Regions from separate parts of the Micromonospora sp. NPDC005413 genome, predicted to be linked through region 1. Evidence: riboswitches for the same ligand, from Rfam matches in the RefSeq annotation. Region 1 holds a riboswitch; the other holds the start of a gene.
What was found. A riboswitch is a leader RNA that binds a small molecule or an ion and turns the genes downstream of it on or off. The one in region 1 is predicted to bind thiamine pyrophosphate.

Region 1 (11,111 bases):
CCGGACGTTCGACGTGACCAGCGTGCAGCCACTGCTGGACGCGACCGCTGGCGGGCACGACCACGAAGGCGAGGAGGGGCACGCCGAGGAGACGGGCGGCAAGGACCCGCACGTCTGGCTCGACCCGACCCGGCTGGCCGGCATCGGTGACCAGCTCGCCCAGCGGCTCGGCAAGGCCGACCCGGACAACGCCGCCGACTACACCGCCCGTGCCGCGGCGCTGCGCGCCGACCTGACGACCCTGGACGGCGAGTTCAGGAATGGCCTGGCGACCTGCCAGCGGCGGGAGATCGTGACCAGCCACGCCGCGTTCGGCTACCTCGCCGACCGGTACCAGCTCGACCAGGTCGGCATCACCGGGCTGAGCCCGGACGTCGAGCCCTCGCCGCAGCGGCTCGCGCACGTGATCGAGGAGGCGAAGGAGCACCACGCCACCACGATCTTCTTCGAGACCCTGGTCAGCCCGAAGGTCGCCGAGACGATCGCCGGTCAGGTCGGCGCGAAGACCGCGGTCCTGGACCCGATCGAGGGGCTCGCCGCCGGCAGCAACGGGGACTACCTTTCGGTGATGCGTACGAACCTGCAGACCCTGCAGACGGCCTTGAGCTGCTCGTGACCTCACCTGTCATCACCGTCGAGCACGGAATGGTCGGCTACGACGGCCGCCCCGTGCTCCGGGACATCTCGCTCACCGTGACCGCCGGTGAGGTGGTCGCGGTGCTCGGGGCCAACGGCTCCGGCAAGTCCACCCTGATCCGCGCCGTTCTCGGGCTGGTGCCGATCAGCGCCGGCTCGGTCACCCTCTTCGACCGGCCGTTGCGCCGCTTCCGGCAGTGGGAACGCATCGGGTACGTCCCGCAGCGCCTGGGCGCCGGCGGCGGCGTACCGGCCACCGTCCGCGAGGTGGTGGCCTCCGGCCGGCTGGCCCGTCGGGGGGTGTTCCGCCCGCCGGGTCGAGCCGACCGGGCCGCCGTCGACACGGCACTGCGCGCGGTCGGGCTCGCCGACCGGGCCACCGACCCGGTGGCCACGCTCTCCGGCGGCCAACAGCAGCGCACCCTGATCGCCCGCGCACTGGCCGGCGAACCGGAGCTGCTGGTCCTCGACGAGCCCACCGCCGGGGTGGACGCGGCCAGCCAGGAGGCGTTCGCCGGCGCGCTGCGCGACTTCGTCGCCGACGGCGGGACGGTGCTGCTGGTGGCCCACGAGCTGGGCCCGCTGCGACCGGTGATCACCCGGGCGGTCGTCGTCCACGAGGGTGGTATCTGTCACGACGGCGCGGTGCCGGACCCAGCCGGCCATCACGCGGAGCCCGACCACGACCACGTGCACCCGCACGGTCCTGACGAGCCCGCCGGGCTGTGGAGCAACTGAGCATGGAACTCTTCCAGTACCCCTACATGCAGCGTGCCCTGATCGGTGCGCTGGTGATCGGCCTGGCCGCGCCGGCACTCGGCATCTACCTGGTGCAGCGCCGGCTCGCGTTGATCGGCGACGGCGTCGGGCACGTGGCGTTGACCGGCGTCGGGGCCGGCCTGCTGCTCAACCGCTCGCCGGTGCTGGTGGCGGTGATCGCCGCCACCATCGGCGCGATCGCCATCGAGGTGGTCCGTGCCCGTGGGCGTACGTCCGGTGACCTGGCCCTGGCCCTGCTCTTCTACGGCGGCATCGCGGGCGGCGTGCTGCTGGTCGGCCTCTCCGACGCGACCAGCGCGAACCTCAACGCGTACCTGTTCGGGTCGCTGACCACCATCTCGCCCGGCGACCTGACCACCATCGCGGTGCTCGGTGCGGCAATCCTGGTCACCATGATCGCGCTGCGCCCGGCGCTCTTCGCGGTCAGTCACGACGAGGAGTACGCCAGGGTCTCCGGCCTGCCGGTGCGCACGCTGAACCTGCTGATCGCGGTCGCCACCGCGGTCACCGTGACCATCGCGATGCGGGCCGTCGGGGTGCTGCTGATCAGCGCGCTGATGGTGGTGCCGGTCGCCACCGCCCAGCAGGTCACCCGGGGCTTCCGCAGCACGATGACCGCCGCGATGGCGCTCGGGTTCTTCGCCGCCGGCTCCGGTGTCTGGGTGGCGGCTACGGCGGACACCGCGCCGGGTGCCTCGGTGGTGCTGGTGGCGATCGCCTCCTTCCTGGTGGTGGCCGTGGCCGGCGGCGTCTGGCGGACGCTGCGCCGCCGGGCGACACCGACCGCCGCGCCAACACCGGAACCGCACGAGGTCGTGCTGAGTCGATCCTGATCAGCGAGATGTCCGCGGTATTGGTTACCGTTGCAGGATGACCAGCGCCACGGGCTACGACGGGTTCGACGGGGCCAGCGAGTTGCTCCGCGCCCTGTCCGCGCCCATCCGGCTGGCCATCGTCAGCGAGCTGGCCGACGGTGAGCGGTGCGTGCACGAGCTGGTGGACAAGCTCGGCGCCACGCAACCGCTGGTCTCCCAGCACCTGCGGGTGCTGCGGGGTGCGGGCGTGGTGCGGGGTTCCCGCCGAGGTCGGGAGATTGCCTACAGCCTGGTCGACGAGCACGTCGCGCACATCGTGGCGGACGCGGTCAGCCACGCCGGGGAGGGATCATGAGTGAGAGCGGCGCCGCGGTGCGCAACACCCGGCAGCGCTCGGCGGTGAGCGCGCTGCTGGGCGAGATGGAGGGCTTCCACAGCGCCCAGGACCTGCACGCGATGCTGCGGCAGCGGGGCGAGCGGGTCGGCCTGACCACCGTCTACCGCACCCTGCAAGGGCTGGCCGACTCTGGTGAGATCGACGTGATGCGACCGCCGGGCGGCGAGCACCTCTACCGCCGGTGCAGCGAGGGGCACCACCACCACCTGGTCTGCCGGGCCTGCGGGCGCACCGTGGAGGTGGCCGGGCCTGCGGTGGAGAGCTGGGCCGACCGGGTCGCCGCGCAGCACGGCTACGCCGACGTCAGCCACACCCTGGAAATCTTCGGCACCTGCCCGACCTGCGTCCGCTGACACCCGCGCCCCGCCCGCCATCGACCCGGACCACCTTCGTAGATCGTGCTCGATCAAGGATGTAGTGGCCTCCGGATCACGCCGACACCACTACTTCCTCGATCGAGCACGATCTTGCTGCGGCGATGGTCGGTCGCGCCCCCGAGACTCATTTCCACAGCTGCAAGAATCGGGCCGTTCGTGGCACGCTGTCCGGCGTGAAGATCTACGCCGATCGGTTTCCGACCGCCGCCCGCCAGTTGTTCACCGACCTGCTCGTCGTCGCCTGGGTGTACGTCGCGATCCGCGGCGCGCTCTGGCTGCACGACCTGGTGCAGAAGCTCGCCGTACCGGGGCAGAAGTTGGAGGGCGCCGGTAGTGGGCTCGCCGACAACCTGGGCGAGGCCGGCAGCAAGGTCGGCCGGGTGCCACTGGTCGGCGACGAGCTGACCGCGCCCTTCCAGCGGGCCGCCGACGCCGCCCGGTCACTCGCCGACGCCGGCCGTGACCAGCAGCAACTGGTCGACCAACTCGCCCTCGCCCTCGCCATCGCGGTGCTGATCTTCCCACTCGGTCTGGTGCTCTTCGGTTGGCTGCCGCTGCGGGTGCGGTGGGTGCGCCGGGCCTCTTCAGCCGCGAAGCTGGCCGCCGGCCCGGCCGGTCGGGACCTGCTCGCCCTGCGCGCGCTGGCCACCCAGCCACTGGGTCGGTTGACCCGAATCGCTCCGGACGTCGCCGAGGCGTGGCGGCGCGGCGACGACGAGACCGTCGACGCCCTGGCCGCGTTGGAGCTGCGCCAACTCGGCCTGCGCGGGAGGGGCCGCTAAGGTCTTCGGGTGTTCTACTTCCTGATCGTCATCGCCGTCCTGCTGCTCGGCTACGCCGCCGTCCTGGTCTCCTTCGTACGGCGGGGCAAGAAGATCCCGCCTGCGGCGTACCTGGCCCTGGCGGGGCTCAACGGCCTGCTCCTGGCCGCGGTGCTGGCCTGGGCTGTCTCCCGCTGACCGGTGCCATCGACGCCACCGCCCGCGCCGCCCGACGCTGAGTAGCGCCGGCCCGCGCGGGAGCGATCACGGCTTCGGTGGGATGCGGCGGCGGACGTCCTCGGCGGTCGACGGGCCGGGCGACCAGCCGGCCACCCAGGGCAGCTCGTCGGACGGGGTGATGACGCCCTCCTCCAGGCTCGCGTAGCGGCCGGCGAGGATCCGCTTCGCGGCGGCGGTGTCGACCGAGTCGGTGTTGTCCCAGAGGGCGGTGAACAGGGCGTCCACCCGCACCCGCGCCTGCCGGCAGAACAGGTCGGCCAGCTCGACGTTCTCCGGTCGGCTGTCCCGTTCGGCGTAGGCCCGGACACAGACCGCCGACATCGCGAACAACTCGGCGCCGATGTCCACCACCCGACCCAGGAACGCCTGCTTACGCTCCATCTTTCCCTGCCAGCGGGACATCGCGTAGAACGTCGACCGGGCCAGCTTGCGCGACGACCGCTCCACCTGACGCAGGTGCCCGGCCAGCGGCCCGAACTCGGCGTACGCCGAAGGGCGCTGGCCCCGGCCCACAGCGAGGGTGGGCAGCCACTTCGCGTAGAAGGCGCCGGCTCGGGCGCCGGCCCGTGCCTTGCGACCCAGACCCGCCTCCGGGTCGATGATGTCGCCGGCCACCGACAGGTGGGCGTCGACCGCCTCCCGGGCGATCAGCAGATGCATGATCTCGGTGGAGCCCTCGAAGATCCGGTTGATCCGCAGGTCGCGCAGCATCTGCTCGACGGCGGCCGGGCGTTCGCCGCGAGCGGCCAGCGAGTCGGCCGTCTCGTAGCCCCGCCCGCCCCGGATCTGGATAAGCTCGTCGGCGATCTTCCAGGCCATCTCGCTGGCGTACAGCTTGACCAGCGCCGCCTCGATCCGGATGTCGTTGCGGTCGTCGTCGGCGAGCAGGCAGCAGAGGTCGAGCATGGTCTCCATGCCGTACGTGGTGGCGGCGACGAAGGAGAGCTTCTGCGCGACCGCCTCGTGCTCGCCCACCGGACGGCCCCACTGGACCCGGTCGGCGGCCCAGTCCCGGGCCACGTTCAACGCCCACTTGCCGGCGCCCACGCACATTGCCGGCAGCGAGAGCCGGCCGGTGTTCAGCGTGGTCAGGGCGATCTTCAGCCCCTTGCCCTCGCCGCCGATGACGTTCTCGGCGGGCACGAACACGTCGTGGAACCGGGTGAGGCTGTTTTCCAGGCCGCGCAGGCCGATGAACTCGTTGCGCCGCTCCACGGTGATGCCCGCGCTGTCGCCGTCCACCACGAACGCGGTGATTCCACCCCGGCGACCGGCGGTGGCCGGCACCCGGGCCATCACCACCAGCAGGGTGGCCACGATGCCGTTGGTGGCCCAGAGCTTCACCCCGTTGAGCCGGTAGCCGGTGCCGTCCTCGGTCGGCTCGGCGATGGTGGCCAGCCGGGCCGGGTCGGAGCCGACGTCCGGCTCGGTGAGCAGGAACGCGGACACCTCGCCGGCGGCGAGCCGGGGCAGGAAGCGCTGCTTCTGCTCGGCGGTGCCGAACATCTTCAGCGGCTGCGGCACCCCGATCGACTGGTGCGCCGAGAGCAACGCGCCGATGGCCGGGCTGACCGAGCCGGCCAGCATCAGCGCCCGACAGTAGTGCAGGTTGCTCAGCCCGAGCCCGCCGTACTTCCGGTCGATCTTCATGCCGAACGCGCCGAGGTCGGCCAGGCCGTGGAACACCGAGTCCGGAATGGATGCGTCCCGCTCGATGGCCGCGCCGTCCACCTCGGAGGCGAGGAAAGCGCGGAACCGACCAAGGAACTCCTCGGCGCGGGCCACGTCGTCTGGATCGGACCGGGGCCACGGGTTGATCAGGTCAAGCCGGAACCGACCGAGGAACAGCTCCTTGCCGAAGCTGGGTCGGTCCCAGGTGGCCTCGCGAGCGGCCTCGGCGACCTGCCGGGCCTCTTTTTCGGAGACCTGCCCGGCTTCCGCCGGCGACGGGGCCTGTCCGGCCTCCGCCGGCAAGAGGGCCGCGGCGTCGGCGGTGCTGGGCGCGGCTTCGGAGTCGGGGTTGTCCGGTGCCGGTCGGCCGTCCTGCGTCGTGGTCACGGCTGCCCCCTCGAACCTCGGTGCGGCTGCGTCGGCATGCGCCCTCAACGCCACGCTACCCCCGGGTGTTACCCAGGGGTAGCGCTGCGTGAAGATCGAGTTTGTCGATGCCCGGCGTCGTCAGTTGGCGAGAGTCTCCGGGTCGTCGTCCTCGTCGTTGACGTCGTCCTCACCCCAGCTGCGTCGAGCGAACGGCAGGAGCATCCAGAAGGTGAGGAACCAGAGGCCGGTCAGGGCGCTGAGCAGGAAGGCGATCGGCCGGTCCAGCACGAAGTCGGTGATGAGCAGCACCGAGCTGACCATCGCGATCAGCATGAAGGCGAGGCCGCCGGTGGCCATCCGGTGGGCGAACCGCACCAGCTCCGGCTTGCGCCCCTGCCGGAACAGCGCCCGGTGGAACGCCACCGGCGAGATGATCAGTGCCGTGGCGGCGGCCGCGGCGAGCAGCGCAACGATGTAGACATCCCGCTGGAATTCGCTGGTCCTGGTGAACCCGTTGCTGAACGGCAGGGTGAGCAGGAAGGCGAAGAGGATCTGCACGCCGGTTTGTGCGACCCGCAACTCCTGCAACAGGTCGGCGAAGTTGCGCTGCCAGCGCTGCTTCTCGGTCTCCTTGGACACGCGCTACCTCCGGTGAGACGCTACTGCCGGCGGTCCCGCCCGCCGGCAGCAACGCCAATGCCCCACCCCGCCGAGCGCGAAACAAGTTCACGGCATCTCCCCGGCCACCCGCCGGACGGGTCGCCTCAGGAGCCGCGTCGGATCCGACCCGCGTACCGGGCCTCCAGCGCCGCGTTGTGCGCGTCACCGTCCGGGATGTTCGCCGACAGGTAGACCGGCGGTCGCTCCCCCGCCGCCAGCAACCGCGCCACCACCTCCACGGTGACCTGCTGGGCCAGCAGCGCCGCGGTGATCGAGGAGACCGCACCGACGGCACCGCCGCCGGGAAGCGGCAGCGTCGCGTCACCGTACGGGGCGCCGTTGTCGAGCACCACGTCGGCGAGATCGCTCAGCTTGCGCCCGGACGGGTGGCGGGAGGTCATCCGCCCCGAGTGCTGTGCCGAGGTGATCGCCACCAGCCCGTGGCCGCGCTCCTTGACCAGGCTGGCGAACTCCACCATCGCGCCGTTGACCCCGGAGTTCGAGGCGAGCACGAAGACGTCGGTGGGCCGCACCGGGGCCAGCTCGTAGAGGCGGTGCGCGACGGCCGGGTCCCGTTCCAGCATCGGGCCGAGCCGCTCGGCCGGTTCGCCGCCGAGCAGCACCAGGTCGCGTAGCGCGATCCGGTTGGTCGGCACCAGACCGCCCGCCCGGCCGGCGATCTCCATCGCGAGGGCCTCCGAGTGGCCGGTGCCGAAGGCGTGCACCACGCCGTCGGCGCGCACCGCGTCGGCGATCAGGTCGGCAGCCCGTCCCACCGCCTCCCGCTGACTGGCGGCCACCCGGCCGATCGTCTCGGTCACCACGGTCAGGTAGTCCTCGGCACTCACCGTCATGCGTCCTCCGTTGTCCGGTTACGGGCCAGCCAGCGCACCGCGAAGTCGACCGCAGCCCGCTGGCGCATCAATTTGCCGGTCCCAGCGCCAACCGCTGCGCGGCGAGGGAGCGCCGGATGCCCAACCCGCTGGCGTCCGTCGTCACGGTGGCCCTCCCTCGCTGACCTGCACGGCTCAGGCCGTTCCGCCGGCTCGCGCCAGGATCGCCTCGGCGAGCGGGCCGGGCGCCGCGTCCGGGATCCAGTGACTCACCCCGGTCAGCTGCACGAAGCGGTAGTCGCCGGTGACGTTCGCCGCGCACGCCTCGGCGGCGGTCCGGCCGATGGCGACGTCCCGGTCACTCCAGACGTACGTGGTGGGCACCGCGACCGGGCCGACGGCGGCCAGGTCGGCGCGGGACATCGCCCGGTACCAGTTCAGGGCGACAGTGAGCGCCCCCGGCTCGCGCATCGGGTTGGCGTAGCGGTCCACCCGGGACGCGTCGCCCACCCCACCGAGCAGCTTGCGCAGCGCGGTCGCGTTCCAGGCCAGCAGCACCTTCTCCGCCTTGCCCGGCTTGCGGAACAGCGCAATGTACGACGAGCGGGCCTTCTGCTGGCCGTCGGTGGCCAGGGCGTGCGCCATGGCGGCCGGATGCGGCACGGACACCCCGGTCAGCGTGCGGACCCGATCCGGGTGCTGGGCGGCGACTGCCCAGGCCACGATCGCGCCCCAGTCGTGGCCGACCAGGTGCACGGCGTCCAGCCCGAGGGCGTCGAGCACGGCCACCACATCGGCGACCAGCTCGGGGATCCGGTAGTCGGCCACCGCCGTCGGCCGGGCGCCCGGCGAGTATCCGCGCTGGTCCAGCGCGTACGTGCGCAGCCCGCCCGCGTGTAGCGCCGGCACCACGTCGTCCCATTCACCGCTGTGCTGAGGGAAACCGTGCAGCAGCAGGACGGGTACGCCGTCCGCAGGACCGCCGGTTGTTACCTCGAACGTGAAACCTCGCGCGTCGACCCGCATGATCGGAAGCGTACCCAGCCGACGACGAGCCGGTTGCTCCCCGCAGGTCAGGCGGATGCCCTCCTGGGCCAGCAGCCCGGTCGGTGTTAGCGTCAGCGAGACAACTTCATATCCGACAGGGGAGCGCACAGCGCTGAGAGTGCGGGCACGCCCGCAGACCCTCGAACCTGATCTGGGTAATGCCAGCGCAGGGAGTTCGGTCGACCTCCAGCCGCGCCGCAGTCCGGTGCCACCGGACGCGGCGTGCGTCTTCTCCTGGTTCGCACTCAGAACTGGGAGTAACACATGAAATCCACCACCGACACCAACCGTTGGCGCACCATCGACATCGTGGTCGCCTCGGTGATCGCGGTCGCCTTCGGCGTCATCTTCTGGGCCTGGGGCCTGATCTGGAGTGCCACCGAGGGTGCGTTCGCCTTCTTCCCGCCGGCGCAGACGCTGCTCTACGGCGTCTGGCTGATGCCGGCCGTGATCGGCGGTCTGGTCATCCGCAAGCCCGGCGCCGCGCTCTACTGCGAGACGGTGGCCGCGGTCCTCTCCGCGCTGCTGGGCAGCCAGTGGGCCGGCACGGTGATCCCGCAGGGCATCGTGCAGGGCATCGGCGCCGAGCTGGCGTTCGCCGCCTTCCGGTACCGGTCGTTCCGCCTGCCGACCGCAGTGCTGGCCGGCGCGTTGACCGGTCTCAGCGCCGCGTTGTTCGACTTCTTCATCTGGAACGTCGACTACGCGCTGACCGACTACCGCATCCCGTACGCGCTGCTCACCATCGTCAGCGCCACCGTGATCGCCGGTGCCGGCGGCTGGTTGCTGACCCAGGCCCTGGCCAAAACCGGCGTCCTGGACCGCTTCCCGGTAGCCCGGGACCGCGCCCTGATCTGACCCACCTGGCCGCGTTGATCAAGAGGTTTGCGTCAACGAGAAGCGATTTTCTGACGCAAACCTCTTGATCACCGGACGGTGGGTGGCCGGCGGGGACCTGGTGGGGCGGGAGGGGGGTGGGGGTTGGTGGGCGGGGTACTGCTGCGGGGATTTGGGTGGCGGCACGCTGGGCGGCGCGCCTGGGCGGTGCGCGGGGTTGATCTGCGGGTCGAGGCTGGGGAGCGGGTTCTGCTGCTCGGGCCTTCGGGGGCCGGCAAGAGCACCCTGCTCAGCGCGCTGGCCGGGCTGCTTCCCGAGGACTCCGGCGAGCAGGAGGGCACCGTCGAGATCGACGGGCTCGACCCGCGCAAGGGGCGCGAACGGGTCGGCATCGTCTTCCAGGACCCGGAAACCCAACTGGTGATGGCCCGCTGCGGCGACGACGTCGCGTTCGGGCTGGAGAACCGGGGCGTTCCGGCCGACGAGATCTGGCCACGGGTGGACGAGGCACTGCACCGGGTCGGCTTCCCGTACTCCCGGGACCGCAACACCGCCGCGCTCTCCGGCGGCGAGCAGCAACGCCTCGCCCTGGCCGGCGCGCTGGCCCTGCGCCCTGGCCTGTTGCTGCTCGACGAGCCGACCGCCAATCTCGACCCCGCCGGTGCCGACCTCGTCCGGCAGGCGGTGGCCAGCGCGCTGGACGCCGACACCACGCTGATCCTCGTCGAGCACCGGGTCGCCGAGGCACTACCGCTGGTCGACCGGGTGGTCGTCCTGGACCCCGGCGGCGGGGTCCGAGCGGACGGTACGCCAGCGGCGGTCTTCGCCGCACACGGTGCCACCCTGGCCGCCGAGGGCGTGTGGGTGCCCGGTCACCCGGTCGCGCCCCGGCCAGCCACCTCCGCTCCCGGAGAACTCCTGCTCACCGCCGACCGGCTCGGCCTGCCGCCCCGGCTGGGCTCCACCGACCTGGGGGTACGCGCCGGCGAGGCACTCGCCGTACGCGGACCCAACGGCGCGGGCAAGTCCACCCTGGCGTTGCTGCTCGGCGGCCTCCTCCGCCCGGGCACCGGACGCGTCACCGCGTCCGCCGAGCTGGCCGGGCCGGATCACCGCACTCCCCCGCACCGCTGGCGAGCGCCCGCGCTGGCCCGGCGGATCGGGTCGGTCTTCCAGGATCCGGAGCACCAGTTCGTCACCAGCACCGTCTTCGACGAGCTGGCGCTCGGCCCGCGCCGGACCGGTCAGCCCGAGGCGGCCGTCAAGGAGACCGTGGCCGGGCTGCTGGAGCGGCTGCGACTGACCCGCCTCGCCGCTGCCAACCCGTACACCCTCTCCGGTGGTGAGGCGCGGCGGCTGAGCGTCGCGACCGCCCTGGCCACGGCGCCCCGCCTGCTGATCTGCGACGAACCCACCTTCGGCCAGGACCGGCGGACCTGGCGGGAGTTGGTCGACCTCTTCGCCGACCTGCGCGACGCCGGGCACGGCGTGGTCGCGGTCACCCACGACGCGGATTTCGTCGCGGCGCTCGCCGACCGCACCGTCACCCTGCAACGAACCGTGACCGACCCGGACGGCACCCGATGATCAGCATTGAGCCGATCGCCGCGCCCGACGCGCCGTTGGCCCGTCGTAACCCCGTGGCGAAGGTCGCCGCCGCGCTGGTCTTCTCGTTCACCCTGCTGGCC
Region 2 (11,111 bases), on a different contig from region 1:
CCCGTCGCCGGCAACCGCCAGCTTGAGTTTGTCGGCCTGAGCGGCCGCCGGGGTCGCGGCGACCAGGGTCAGGGCCAGTCCGGCGAACACGGCGGCCAGCACCTTGCGGATACCCGTCACGGACATCTCCCCACTACGGATGAGGGAGGCCCCTCCCCGACGCCGCAGCGTCGGGGAGGGGCCTCGTCGGATCAGAGCTGGCGACCGGGTGCGAGCCGGGTGGCATCGCCACCGAGCCGCCCGGTGCCCTTGACCGATTCGCCGTCGTTCGCCTTGACCCCGGCCTTGCTGGCCGCGCCGCCGAGCCGAACGATCATGGCGTCGGCGTCCCGGATCAGAACGTCCCGGATCTCCGCCTCGGCCACCAGCGTGGCATCGGCGGCGAGCGCCCGGAACGCGGTCAGCTGCCTGACCGCCACCTTGTCGTCGCCGGCCGCCTCGGACTTACGAACAGCGTCGAGCTTGTTCGACAACTGCTTGTGCGCCTTGGTCGACAGCCGACCCGTGGCCTTGAACCGGTCCAGCAGGCTCTGCATGTCCCGGAACGAGGTGGTGACGAAGAACCGGACCGTCGAGGTGGTCTTGTTGCCCGCCTTGTCGGTCGCGGTCACGGTCAGCTCGTGCAGGCCGAGCGGCAGCTCGTACATGGCCTGCAGAGTGCCGCTGGCGTACGCCTCGCCGTCCAACTGGCCGACCACGGTCGCGATGCCCGAGGTCGGGTCGACGGCCTGCCAGGACACCCGCACGTCCTGGCTGTCGCCGTAGAGCTGGCCGTCGGCGATCCCGGACACCAGCAGTGTCGGCTTGGTGCCGTCGATGCGCAGCACCGCCGACTTGAGCGTCTCGACGTTGCCCGCCTTGTCGGCCGAGCGGAACAGCAGCTCGTGCTGCCCGTCACCGGTCACCTCGACCGGCGTCGTGTACGACGCCCACGCGCCACCGTCCAGCGACCACTCCACCGTCTTGACGCCGGAACCGGCATCGGTCGAGGTCAGCACGACCGGGATCGTCCCGTTGTGCCAGCCGGCGTCGTTCGCCGGAGCGAACGTCGCCGAGGTCACCGGCGCGGTGGCGTCGATCTTGACCGAGACGGTCTTCGTCGACTCCACGTTGCCCGCCTGGTCCGTCGAGCGGAACCGCAGCTCGTGCTCGCCGTCCCCGGTGACCTGCACCGGTGCCGTGTAGTCCGTCCAGGTGGTGGCCCCGTCCAGCTGGTACGCCGTGCCGGCGAGCCCGCTACCGCCGGCCTCGTCGGCACCGGTGAGCGTGATCGTCACCGGCCCGGTGTGCCACCCGTCGGTCGGGGTGCCCGAAACCGCCGCCGTGGTAACCGGCGCGGTCTCGTCGGCCACCTCCGTGCTGAGCCGGAAGTAGTCGAACGAGGCGGTCTTCGAGGCCGTCTGGTTGGCGCCGAGGGTGAACAGCCCGACCTTCGGGGTGGCACCGACCGCACTGTTGGTCAGCGCCGTCAACGCGGTCCAGGTCGTGCCGTCCGCCGAGTACGACGCGGTGAACGTGTCGCCGGTGCGGGCCAGCCGCAGATGCCACACGGCATCGGTCAGGTTGGCCGCCTCGGGCTGCGGGTTCTGGACCGTCCCGGCGATCTCGCTGCGGAACTCGATCCGCCGCGTCACCGTCTGGCCGGCCTGGTTGTCCGCGATGAAGTCGAACTTCAGGTAGTTGTCGTCGTCCGCCTGCACGAGCAGACCGGCCTGCTGGTACTGCTCGTTCAGCAGGCTGCCGTCGACCTTCGTCTCCAGGGTCCAGTCGCCGGACGGCGCGGTCTGGAGGATGAAGTTCTTCGGCCCGGTGTTGTCGGTGCCGTAGATGTCACCGTTGGGCACGTCGATCCGCAGCGCGCCACCGGTGACCCGGTAACCCGTCGGGTCCTCCCGCAGGATCGCGTCCCACCGGCACTTGTCCAGCGAGCTGCCGGTGAACTCGTCCGACGGCTCGACCGGCCCGGCCGGGGCGTCCGGCGTGACCTGGAACGAGTCGAAGGCCGCGTCGACCACTGGCGCCTCGGTGCCGCCGTTGAGCGCGAAGACCCCGATCCGTGGGTTGGTGATGCCGGCGAGCGCGGCCGACCGGCCGACCGGGGTGAAGGTCTGCCCGTCGCCCGAGGCGGACGCGGTCAGGTTCGTCCCGTCGCTGGTGATCCGCAGGTACACGGTGTCACCCGCCGGTGCGGCGGCGCTGTCGGCAGCATCGTTGCGCGGCGTACCGGCCGTCTCCCGGATGAACTCCACCCGCCGACTGCCGTTGTACAGCAGGTCGAGCTTGGCGTAGTTGTCGTCGTCGCCGTACACGAGAACGCCAGCCTGCTGGTAGTTGGCCGTCACCGGCAGGGTGACCTTGGTGGTCATCTCCCAGGCACCGGTCGGAGCCGCCTGGAGCACCAGGTTGGTGGCATCGTTGCGAGCGCCGTAGAGGTCACCCACGCCGGTGGGCAGCCGCAGCGAGCCGCCACTGACCGAGTAGAGCTGGTTCTCCCGGACCACGCTGGTCCACCGGCCCTTGTCGAGGCTGGTGCCGTTGAAGTCGTCCGAACGCGCCCCGAAGCAGGACGTGTCCGGAGCGTCCACCCGCACCGGCACCGCGGCGTAGGCCTTGGCACCCTTGCTGTCGGTCACCGTGAGGGTGGCCGTGAAGGTGCCCGGGGTGGTGTAGGTGTGGCTGGCGTCCAGGGTGGCCGCCGTGCCTCCGTCACCGAAGTCCCAGGCGTACGTCAGAGGGGTGTCTCCCTCGGCGTCGGTGGCCGTGCCGTCGAAGGCGACGGTGACCGGCGCGGTGCCGGTGGCCGGGGTGGCGGTGGCGCTGACCACCGGCGGCGCGTTCTCGGTGACGCCGCGGCCGACGAAGTCCATCCAGTTGACGTTGAACAGCGAGCCTGTCCCGCCGTTCGGATCGCGGGCCAGGAAGTACAGCGAGCCGCTTGCGGCACCGGTGACCGGCGCGCTCACGTCCGTGTACGTCTGCCACGCGCCGGTCGCCGGCACGGTGGCCGTGGCGACCACCGGTCCGTCAACCGCGCCCGCGCGGACCTCGATCCGACCGCCAGCGGCGGCCGAGGCGGCCCGGAACCGGATCTCGGTGATGTTGGTCAGGTCCGCCGGGGCGACCGACCACCAGTCGCCGTCCTCGATGAACCCGATGTTCTGGCCGCCGCCGGCGGTGTCGGCGCCGGTCTCCCGCTGCACACCGGCGTCTCCGCCGCCGGTGCTCACCGGCGCACGCCCGGTGGCGGTGAAGTACTCGGCCTGCTTCTGCTTCGGCTGAAGGATCTCGATGGCCCGGCCGGTGAGCGGGCCGGACCCGCCAGCGCCGCCCTTGTCGGTGTAGGTGGCCTCGAAGACCGCGAACACGTTCGCCTCGGCGCCGTGCCCGGAGGCGAGCGACGTCTGGACGGTGCCGGTGCAGCCGGTGTGCTGCTCCAGCGGGTGGGCGTGCTCGTCGTGACCGAGCAGCACCTGCAACTGCACCCGGTCGCAGTCGATCTGCCCGTCCTCCGGGTCGGTCGCCTTGATCGTGTAGCGGACCTGGTCACCCCAGTTGAAGAAGCCACCGTCCGGCGGGAACTCGATGGTCACCGTCGGTGCGGTGTTGCCCACGGTGACCGGCACGTTGGCCACCGCGGTACGGCCCTTCGGGTTGGTGACGGTGAGCTGGGCGGTGAAGCTGCCCGCCGTCGCGTACGTGTGCGTCGGGTTGGCCTCGGTCGAGGTCTGCCCGTCGCCGAAGGTCCAGGCGTAGGTGAGCGCGCCACCGTCCGGGTCCCGGGAGCCGGCGCTGGAGAAGGTGACCGTCAACGGTGCCGGCCCCGAGGTCGGGGTGGCGGCCGCTGCCGCGATCGGCGCGCGGTCACCGGCCGTGTAGTCGATCCGGTAGACGCCGGAGTTGTCGTTGTTGCCACCGAAGCCGCTGCCCCACTCGATCAGGTACAGCGCGCCGTCCGGGCCGAACTCGAAGTCCATCGGCCGGACCATGCTCATCCCGGTGAGCAACTGGTTGATGTCCACCAACGACTTACCGTCGGCGGTCAGCTGCATCGTGTACATCTTCGACTGGTTCCACTCGCCGAGCAGCGCCTTGCCGTCGTAGTAGGCCGGCCACTTCCGGTTGGAGTTGAGGTCGGCGTCGTACCGGTAGACCGGGCCGCCCATCGGGGCGCCGCCGCCGCCGATCTCCGGGTACCGCGCGTCACCGGCGTACCCGTAGTCGACGGTCGCCGGAACGACCGGCGGGAGGTTGGTCAGGCCGGTGTTGTTGGGCGAGTTGTTCACCGGCGCAGCGCAGTCGAACTTCGCGCCGCTCGGACCGGACGGGAACGTGTAGTCGTTGTACGCCTCGTTCGTCCCCGTGCAGTACGGCCAGCCGTAGTTGCCGGGGGTGACGACGTTCCACTCGACCAGGCCCCGGGGGCCCCGGGTCGGGTTGTCCGCGTTGGCGTCCGGGCCGTAGTCCGCGACGTACAGCGTGTTGGTCTTCGGGTCCGTGCCGATCCGGAACGGGTTGCGGAAGCCCATCGCGTAGATCTCGGAACGGGTCTTCTCGGTGCCCGGCGCGAAGAGGTTGCCCGACGGGACGGTGTACGTGCCGTCGTCCTCCGGGTGGATCCGGATCACCTTGCCGCGCAGGTCGTTGGTGTTGCCGGAGGTGCGCTGCGAGTCGTAGTCCTGGCGGCCCGGCCGCTCGTCGATCGGCGTGTACGCGCTCGACTCGAACGGGTTGGTGTTGTCACCGGTGGCCAGGTAGAGGTTGCCCTCACCGTCGAAGGTCATGCTGCCGCCTGCGTGGCAGCAGGTGTTGCGCTGGGTGTCGACCCGCAGCACCTGCTTCTCACTGGCCGGGTCGATGGTGTCGCCGGTCACCGTGAATCGGGACAGCAGGTTGCGGGCGACCCCGTCGTTCGGGGCGTAGTAGAGATACACCCACTTGTTGGTGGCGAAGTCAGGGTCGAGCCGGATGCCGATGAGGCCGTCCTCGTTGCCGGTGAAGACGTCCAGGTCGACGGCGGTGACGGTGCTGCTGGTGTCCGGCTTGACGATCTGCACGCGACCGTCGCGCTCGATGTAGAAGACCCGCCCGTCGGGGGCGATGTCCAGCTCCATCGGGTTGCTGGTGTTGCTGTCCAGCGTGACCTTCTCGAAGTTCGCGGTCTTCGAGGCGCCGCAGTCACCGGCCTCGACACCGGCCGCGGTCCGGATGCCGCCGAGCAGGTGGGAGAGGAACTCGGGCTCGGCGTACGACTCCCGGGTGTGCCCGCCTCCGGTGTACCAGGATCGGCCACCGTCGAAGTCCTGGCACCAGGCGATCGGGTGGTCGGCACCCATCGCGCCGGCGCCCGCGGTGTAGCTCTTCTCGTCCAGGCTGGCGAGCACGTGCACGTCCGGCCGGGGGTTGGTCTGGTAGTTGTACCACTCGTCGAACCGGGACCAGCGGTCCGGCAGTTCGGCCGTGGACGGGTGGGCGTGGTCCTCCACCTTGACCGTGGCCTGCTGGTTCGCCGGGTGGTTGGCGAAGTACGCGCCGACCAGATCGCCGTACCAGCCCCAGCTGTACTCGGTGTCCGACGCGGCGTGGATGCCGACGTAACCGCCACCGGCACGGACGTAGCGCTCGAACGCCGCCTGCTGCTCGGCGTCGAGGACGTCACCGGTGGTGGAGAGCCAGATCACCGCCTTGTACTTCGCCAGGTTGGCGTCGCTGAATGCGGCACCGTCCTCAGAGTTGTCCACGGTGAATCCGTTGGCGACGCCGAGCTGTTGGATGGCGGCGACCCCGGTGGGGATGGAGTCGTGCCGGAAGCCGGCGGTCTTGGAGAAGACGAGGACGGAGAAGGGATCGTCGGCGGCCTTTGCCGGCTTCGGCACCACCTGGGTGACCGGGGCTGCGGCGGGCGCCTCTCGCGGGGGGACCTGCGCGGCGGCCGGAGCCGCCTGCGCGGGCATGCCGAACAGGGTCGTCGAGGCGACAGCCAGGGAGATCAGAGTCGCGGTGATGGGTACGCGGGCACGACGAGAACGGGGCACGCCGCCTCCTATGTCGCAGTGGACAGGGATCGCGGGGCCGGCTCGCCGAAGACCGTCCCGGATGGAGCCGGTGGTGACACCGTGCCAGGGTGTCCACACCAGCATTTTGTCGAATCGCTAAACAAATTAATTCGGCTTGCCCAATGTCCGGCAAGATGCCGGCGGGTAACGGTTCTGCAACGGCAGGCGACATTCCGAACAGGACCACATGAAGTGCCCCATGTATCTCGCTCTTTTCGGCGCGGTCCGGCCCACCGGCCGCCGCCGCCCCCGCCTTGGCAGACCGGAGGATCTGTCGTACGGTGACACGCAAGTAACCCACGGGAGTCCGGTGTACCGGGCTGAGAGGGGGGCTGACAGCCCCCGACCGTCGAACCTGATCCGGGTAATGCCGGCGCAGGGAGGAGCGTTGCCGTGCCGTCCCTAGGACGACTGCATCTGATCACCGACACCCGACCCGGGCGGGACCCACTCACCGTGGTCCGGGCCGCCCTCACGGCGGCCCGCGCCGACCTGGTGGTGCAGGTCCGGGTCGAGGATTCCGCCACCGACCGCGAGGCGTACGACCTGGCCCAGCTGGTGCTGGCGCTCTGCACGCCGTACGGGGCGACCTGCCTGGTCAACGACCGGTTGCACGTGGCGCTGGCGGTGGGCGCCGCCGGCGGGCACGTCGGAGCGGACGACCTGCCGGTCGCCGCCGCCCGCCGGGTGCTCGGCCCCACCGGCGTGCTGGGAGCCACCGCCCGCGGGCCGGGAACGGCGACCGAGGCCGTCACGGCGGGAGCCAGCTACCTGGGCGTCGGGCCGTGCCACACCACCAGCACCAAGTTCGGCCTGCCGGACCCGATCGGCCCTGCGGGGGTACGCGCGGTCACCGACGCCGTTGACGTGCCGGTCATCGCGATCGGCGGAGTGACCGCCGCCCGGGTGCCGGCTCTGCGAGCCGCCGGGGCGTACGGGGTGGCGGTCGTCGGTGCCCTCTCGGCTGCCGCCGACCCGGCGCGGGCGACCGCCGAGCTGATCGAGGCCCTGACGTGCTGACCGGCCGGTTCCCGTCACCGCGATCGAGCGACCGGGCCCGGCCGGACGTGGCGGTGGTGGGAGCGGGGCCGATCGGGCTGGCCATCGCCTGGCGCTGCGCCGCCCGTGGGCTGCGGGTGGCGGTGCACGATCCGGCGTCCGGCTCGGGGGCGTCGGCGGTCGCCGCCGGCATGCTCTCCCCGGTCGCCGAGGCGTACTTCGGTGAGCGGCAGCTGACCGGGCTGCTGCTGGCGTCCGCCGCCCGCTGGCCGGAGTTCGCCGCCGAGCTGAGCGAGGCGACCGGCGCCGAGATCGGCTACCGGACCGAGGGCACCCTGATGGTCGGGCTGACCGGCGACGACCTGGCCGAGGCGCGCCGGCTCTGGGCGTACCAGCAGGGGTTGGGCCTGCCCGTGACCCCTCTGCGCCCCAGCGAGCTGCGCGACCGCGAGCCGGCGCTCGCCCCACGGGTGCGCGGCGGCGCGCTCGCGCCCACCGACCACCTGGTCGACCCCCGATTGCTGGTGCCGGCGCTGCGGACGGCCGCGCAGCGGGCCGGCGCGGTGCTCGTACCGCAAGCGGTTCACCAATTGTCCGAGGTGGACGCACGGATCACCGTGGTCGCCGCCGGCTGCGGGGCCGCCGCACTCACCAGCCTGCCCGTGCGGCCGGTGAAGGGCCAGATCCTCCGGCTACGCGCGCCCGATGGCGGCGCGCCGGGCTTCCGACACGTGATCCGGGGGTACGCCGACGGCGAACCCGTCTACCTGGTGCCCCGCGCCGACGGCGAGGTCGTGCTCGGCGCGACGGTCGAGGAGCGGTCGGACACCACGATCACCGCCAGTGCCGTGCAGCGCCTGCTCCGTGCCGGCATCGACCTGCTGCCCGAGCTGGCCGAGTACGACCTGGTCGAGGCGATCGCCGGGCTGCGCCCGGGCACCCCGGACAACGCGCCCATCCTCGGGCCGCTGCCCGGCCGGCCGGACGTCCTGGCCGCCACCGGGCATCACCGGCACGGCATCGTGCTCACCCCGATCACCGCCGACCTGATCGCCGACCTGGTGCTCACCGGCGTACCCGACCCGCTGCTCGCGCCCTTCGGGCCTGACCGGTTTCCCGCCGGCGCCAAGGCTGGGCCTGGTGCGGCCGGGCACGGTGCGGCCGGGCCTGGTGCGGCCGGGCCTGGTACGGCTGGGCCTGGTGCGGCTGGGCCTTTCGCGGCCGGGTCGGGCGGACCTGAACGGACGATGGAGGGGGACCGGTGGAGTTGACGGTGAACGGGGCCGGACGCAGCGTCCCCGGTGGTGCGTCGGTGGCGGACCTGGTCCGCGACATCGTGCCTGAGCAGCGTGGAGTGGCGGTCGCGGTCAACGGCGAGGTGGTGCCCCGCGCAGCATGGTCGGCCACGGTGCTGCGCGACGGTGACCAGGTCGAGGTGCTCACCGCGGCGCAGGGCGGGTGAGCGGCGTGCCCTTCGAGCTGGGTGGGGTGACGTTCACGTCGCGGCTGATCCTCGGCACCGGCGGCGCCGCGAACCTGCACGTGCTGGAGCAGGCGATCCGGGCGTCCGGCACCGAGCTGGTCACCCTGGCGCTGCGCCGGGTGGGCACGGCGCCGGGCTCCACCGGCGGGCTGCTGGAGCTGCTGGACCGGTGCGGGGTACGGCTGCTGCCGAACACCGCCGGCTGCCACACCGCGACCGAGGCGGTGAAGGTGGCCCGGCTGGCCCGGGACGCGTTCGACACCGAATGGATCAAGCTGGAGGTGATCGGTGACGAGCGGACGCTGCTGCCCGACGGGGTGGAGTTGCTGCGCGCCGCCGAGGAGTTGGTCGCCGACGGTTTCACCGTCCTGCCGTACACCAGCGACGACCCGGTGCTCGCCCGCCGGCTCGCCGACGTGGGCTGTGCCGCGGTGATGCCGGCCGGCTCACCGATCGGTTCGGGGCTCGGCATCGGCAACCCGCACCACATTCGGCTCATCCGTCAGGGTGTGGACGTGCCGGTGATCCTCGACGCCGGCATCGGCACCGCCTCCGACGCGGCCCTGGCCATGGAGTTGGGCTGCGACGCGGTGCTGCTGGCGAGCGCGGTAACCCGGGCGGCGGACCCGGTGGCGATGGCGACCGCGATGCGCTACGCCGTCGAGGCGGGGCAGCTGGCCGCAGGCGCCGGTCGAATCGCCCGTCGCTTCCACGCGCTTCCCTCCACACCCGACGAGGGAAGACCCGACCTGTGACCGGCGAACGCGGATGGGCGCCGCTGGAAGATCTTGGAAGCAAACCGCCCGTCGAGGGGCCGATTCCTTCCAAGATCTCGTCGGCGACCGTGCCGTCGGGCGTCGTGGTGTTGACGGATCGGCTGATGGCGCGAAGAGGGCTTGACCGGGTTGTGGCGAGGGCTGTGGCCGGGGGAGTGCGCTGGGTGGTGCTGCGGGAGAAGGACCTGCCCCGCGCCGAGCGCACCGCCTTAGCGGCCGACCTGCGGGCGATCCTCGTCGACGTCGGCGGAACCCTCATCGTGGCCGGCCCCGACCCGCTCGGCGGCGACGCCGTCCACCTGCCCGCCGCCGGCCCGTACCCACCGCCGACCCACCAACTGGTCGGCCGCTCCTGCCACAACCACACCGAGCTGCGCCGACTGACCACTGAGCACTACGCCACCGTCTCCCCGATCTACCCCACCAGAACAAAACCCGGCTACGGCCCACCCCTCGGACCAGGCGGCCTGCGAAAGCTGATCCACAACAGCCCAGTTCCCACCCTTGCGCTGGGCGGAGTGGAAACACCACACCAGGTCACCGCCTGCGTCGAGGCGGGAGCCGTCGGAGTGGCAGTGCTAGGCGCGATCATGCGAGCCCAAGACCCCGCCGAAACAGCCACCGAGCTGACCAGAGCCTTCAAAGAGGCGGTCACCCCCAAGCCCTCCCACAGCCGGCGGCAACCGACGGGGGTCCCCACCGCAGCCCCCAACCGCAACCAAAGAGGAGAGATGACGCCGACAACAGTGCTCACCATCGCCGGCTCGGACTCCGGCGGTGGCGCAGGCATCCAGGCCGACCTCAAGGTCTTCGCCGCGCTGGGCGCGTACGGCACCAGCGTCCTCACGGCGGTCACCGCGCAGAACACGCGCGGTGTCGACGCCGTCCTGCCGCTGCCCCCGCGCACGGTCACCGAGCAGCTGGACAGCGTGCTCACCGACTTCACCGTCTGCGCGGTCAAGACGGGGATGCTCGGCACCCCGGCGGTGGCCGACGTGGTGGCCGAGGCGGCACGGGATGGCCGGCTGCCCCAGCTCGTCGTCGACCCGGTGCTGGTCGCCACCAGTGGTCACCGGCTCGGCGTGGTGGGCGCGGTGGAGCGGCTGCTGCCGTACGCCAGGGTGGCGACGCCGAACTGCGCGGAGGCCGCGGCCATCACCGGACGCCCGGTGGACGACGTGGCCGGGATGGTCGTGGCCGCCGAGGCCCTCGGAGCAGGCGGCCCGGAGTACGTCGTGGTCACCGGCGGCGACCTGGACGGGGGAGAGGCGGTCGACGTGCTGCACGGCGGCGGAGTCACCACCCTGTTGCGCGCCCCGCGAGTGGCCACCCGGCACACCCACGGCACCGGGTGCTCGTTCTCGGCGGCGGTCGCCGTGCGGCTCGCGCTGGGCGATCCGGTGCCGGTGGCGGTCGGGGCCGCCAAGGAGTACGTGCTCCGTGCGCTGACCGGCGCGCGGGGTTGGGAGCTGGGCGCGGGACGTGGGCCGCTGAACCACTTCGGCTGGTCCGCTTGATCACCAGGGAGGCTGTCATGCACGCACGAGGCAAGGTGTACGTCGAGGGGTCGCGGCCGGATGTCCGGGTGCCGTTCGCCGAGGTGCCGCTGAGCGGAGACCATCCGCCGGTACGGCTCTACGACACGTCCGGTCCCGGTTCCGACCCCGAGGTGGGGCTGCCGCCGTTGCGCGGGCCGTGGATCGCCGAGCGGGGTGACGTGGCACCCGTGCGGGGGGCGGGTACGCCGCTCGCCGGGGCGGACGGTCGCCGGCCCACGCAGCTCGCGTACGCGCGGGCCGG

Region 2: linked by a shared signal. The riboswitch ahead of thiE (thiamine phosphate synthase) and the one ahead of ABZS37_RS30900 (ECF transporter S component) in region 1 are both predicted to bind thiamine pyrophosphate.

The regions. Positions count from the first base shown of each region.
Region 1 covers NZ_JBEXEV010000049.1:17,742-28,852, forward strand. Annotated here, with positions in the region: gene ABZS37_RS30845 (metal ABC transporter substrate-binding protein) at 1-616, shown strand, start outside; gene ABZS37_RS30850 (ABC transporter ATP-binding protein) at 613-1,374, shown strand; gene ABZS37_RS30855 (metal ABC transporter permease) at 1,377-2,249, shown strand; gene ABZS37_RS30860 (metalloregulator ArsR/SmtB family transcription factor) at 2,287-2,586, shown strand; gene ABZS37_RS30865 (Fur family transcriptional regulator) at 2,583-2,981, shown strand; gene ABZS37_RS30870 (hypothetical protein) at 3,179-3,787, shown strand; gene ABZS37_RS30875 (hypothetical protein) at 3,797-3,964, shown strand; gene ABZS37_RS30880 (acyl-CoA dehydrogenase family protein) at 4,031-5,980, opposite strand; gene ABZS37_RS30885 (DUF6328 family protein) at 6,185-6,685, opposite strand; gene ABZS37_RS30890 (SIS domain-containing protein) at 6,811-7,560, opposite strand; gene ABZS37_RS30895 (alpha/beta fold hydrolase) at 7,735-8,565, opposite strand; TPP riboswitch at 8,673-8,777, shown strand; gene ABZS37_RS30900 (ECF transporter S component) at 8,851-9,444, shown strand; gene ABZS37_RS30905 (ABC transporter ATP-binding protein) at 9,571-11,010, shown strand; gene ABZS37_RS30910 (energy-coupling factor transporter transmembrane component T) at 11,007-11,111, shown strand, end outside.
Region 2 covers NZ_JBEXEV010000002.1:596,108-607,218, reverse strand. Annotated here, with positions in the region: gene ABZS37_RS05565 (hypothetical protein) at 1-126, opposite strand, end outside; gene ABZS37_RS05560 (ThuA domain-containing protein) at 192-6,032, opposite strand; TPP riboswitch at 6,343-6,452, shown strand; gene thiE (thiamine phosphate synthase) at 6,447-7,073, shown strand; gene thiO (glycine oxidase ThiO) at 7,070-8,323, shown strand; gene thiS (sulfur carrier protein ThiS) at 8,314-8,514, shown strand; gene ABZS37_RS05540 (thiazole synthase) at 8,511-9,290, shown strand; partial or broken gene ABZS37_RS05535 (thiamine phosphate synthase) at 9,416-9,919, shown strand; gene thiD (bifunctional hydroxymethylpyrimidine kinase/phosphomethylpyrimidine kinase) at 10,043-10,828, shown strand; gene thiC (phosphomethylpyrimidine synthase ThiC) at 10,846-11,111, shown strand, end outside.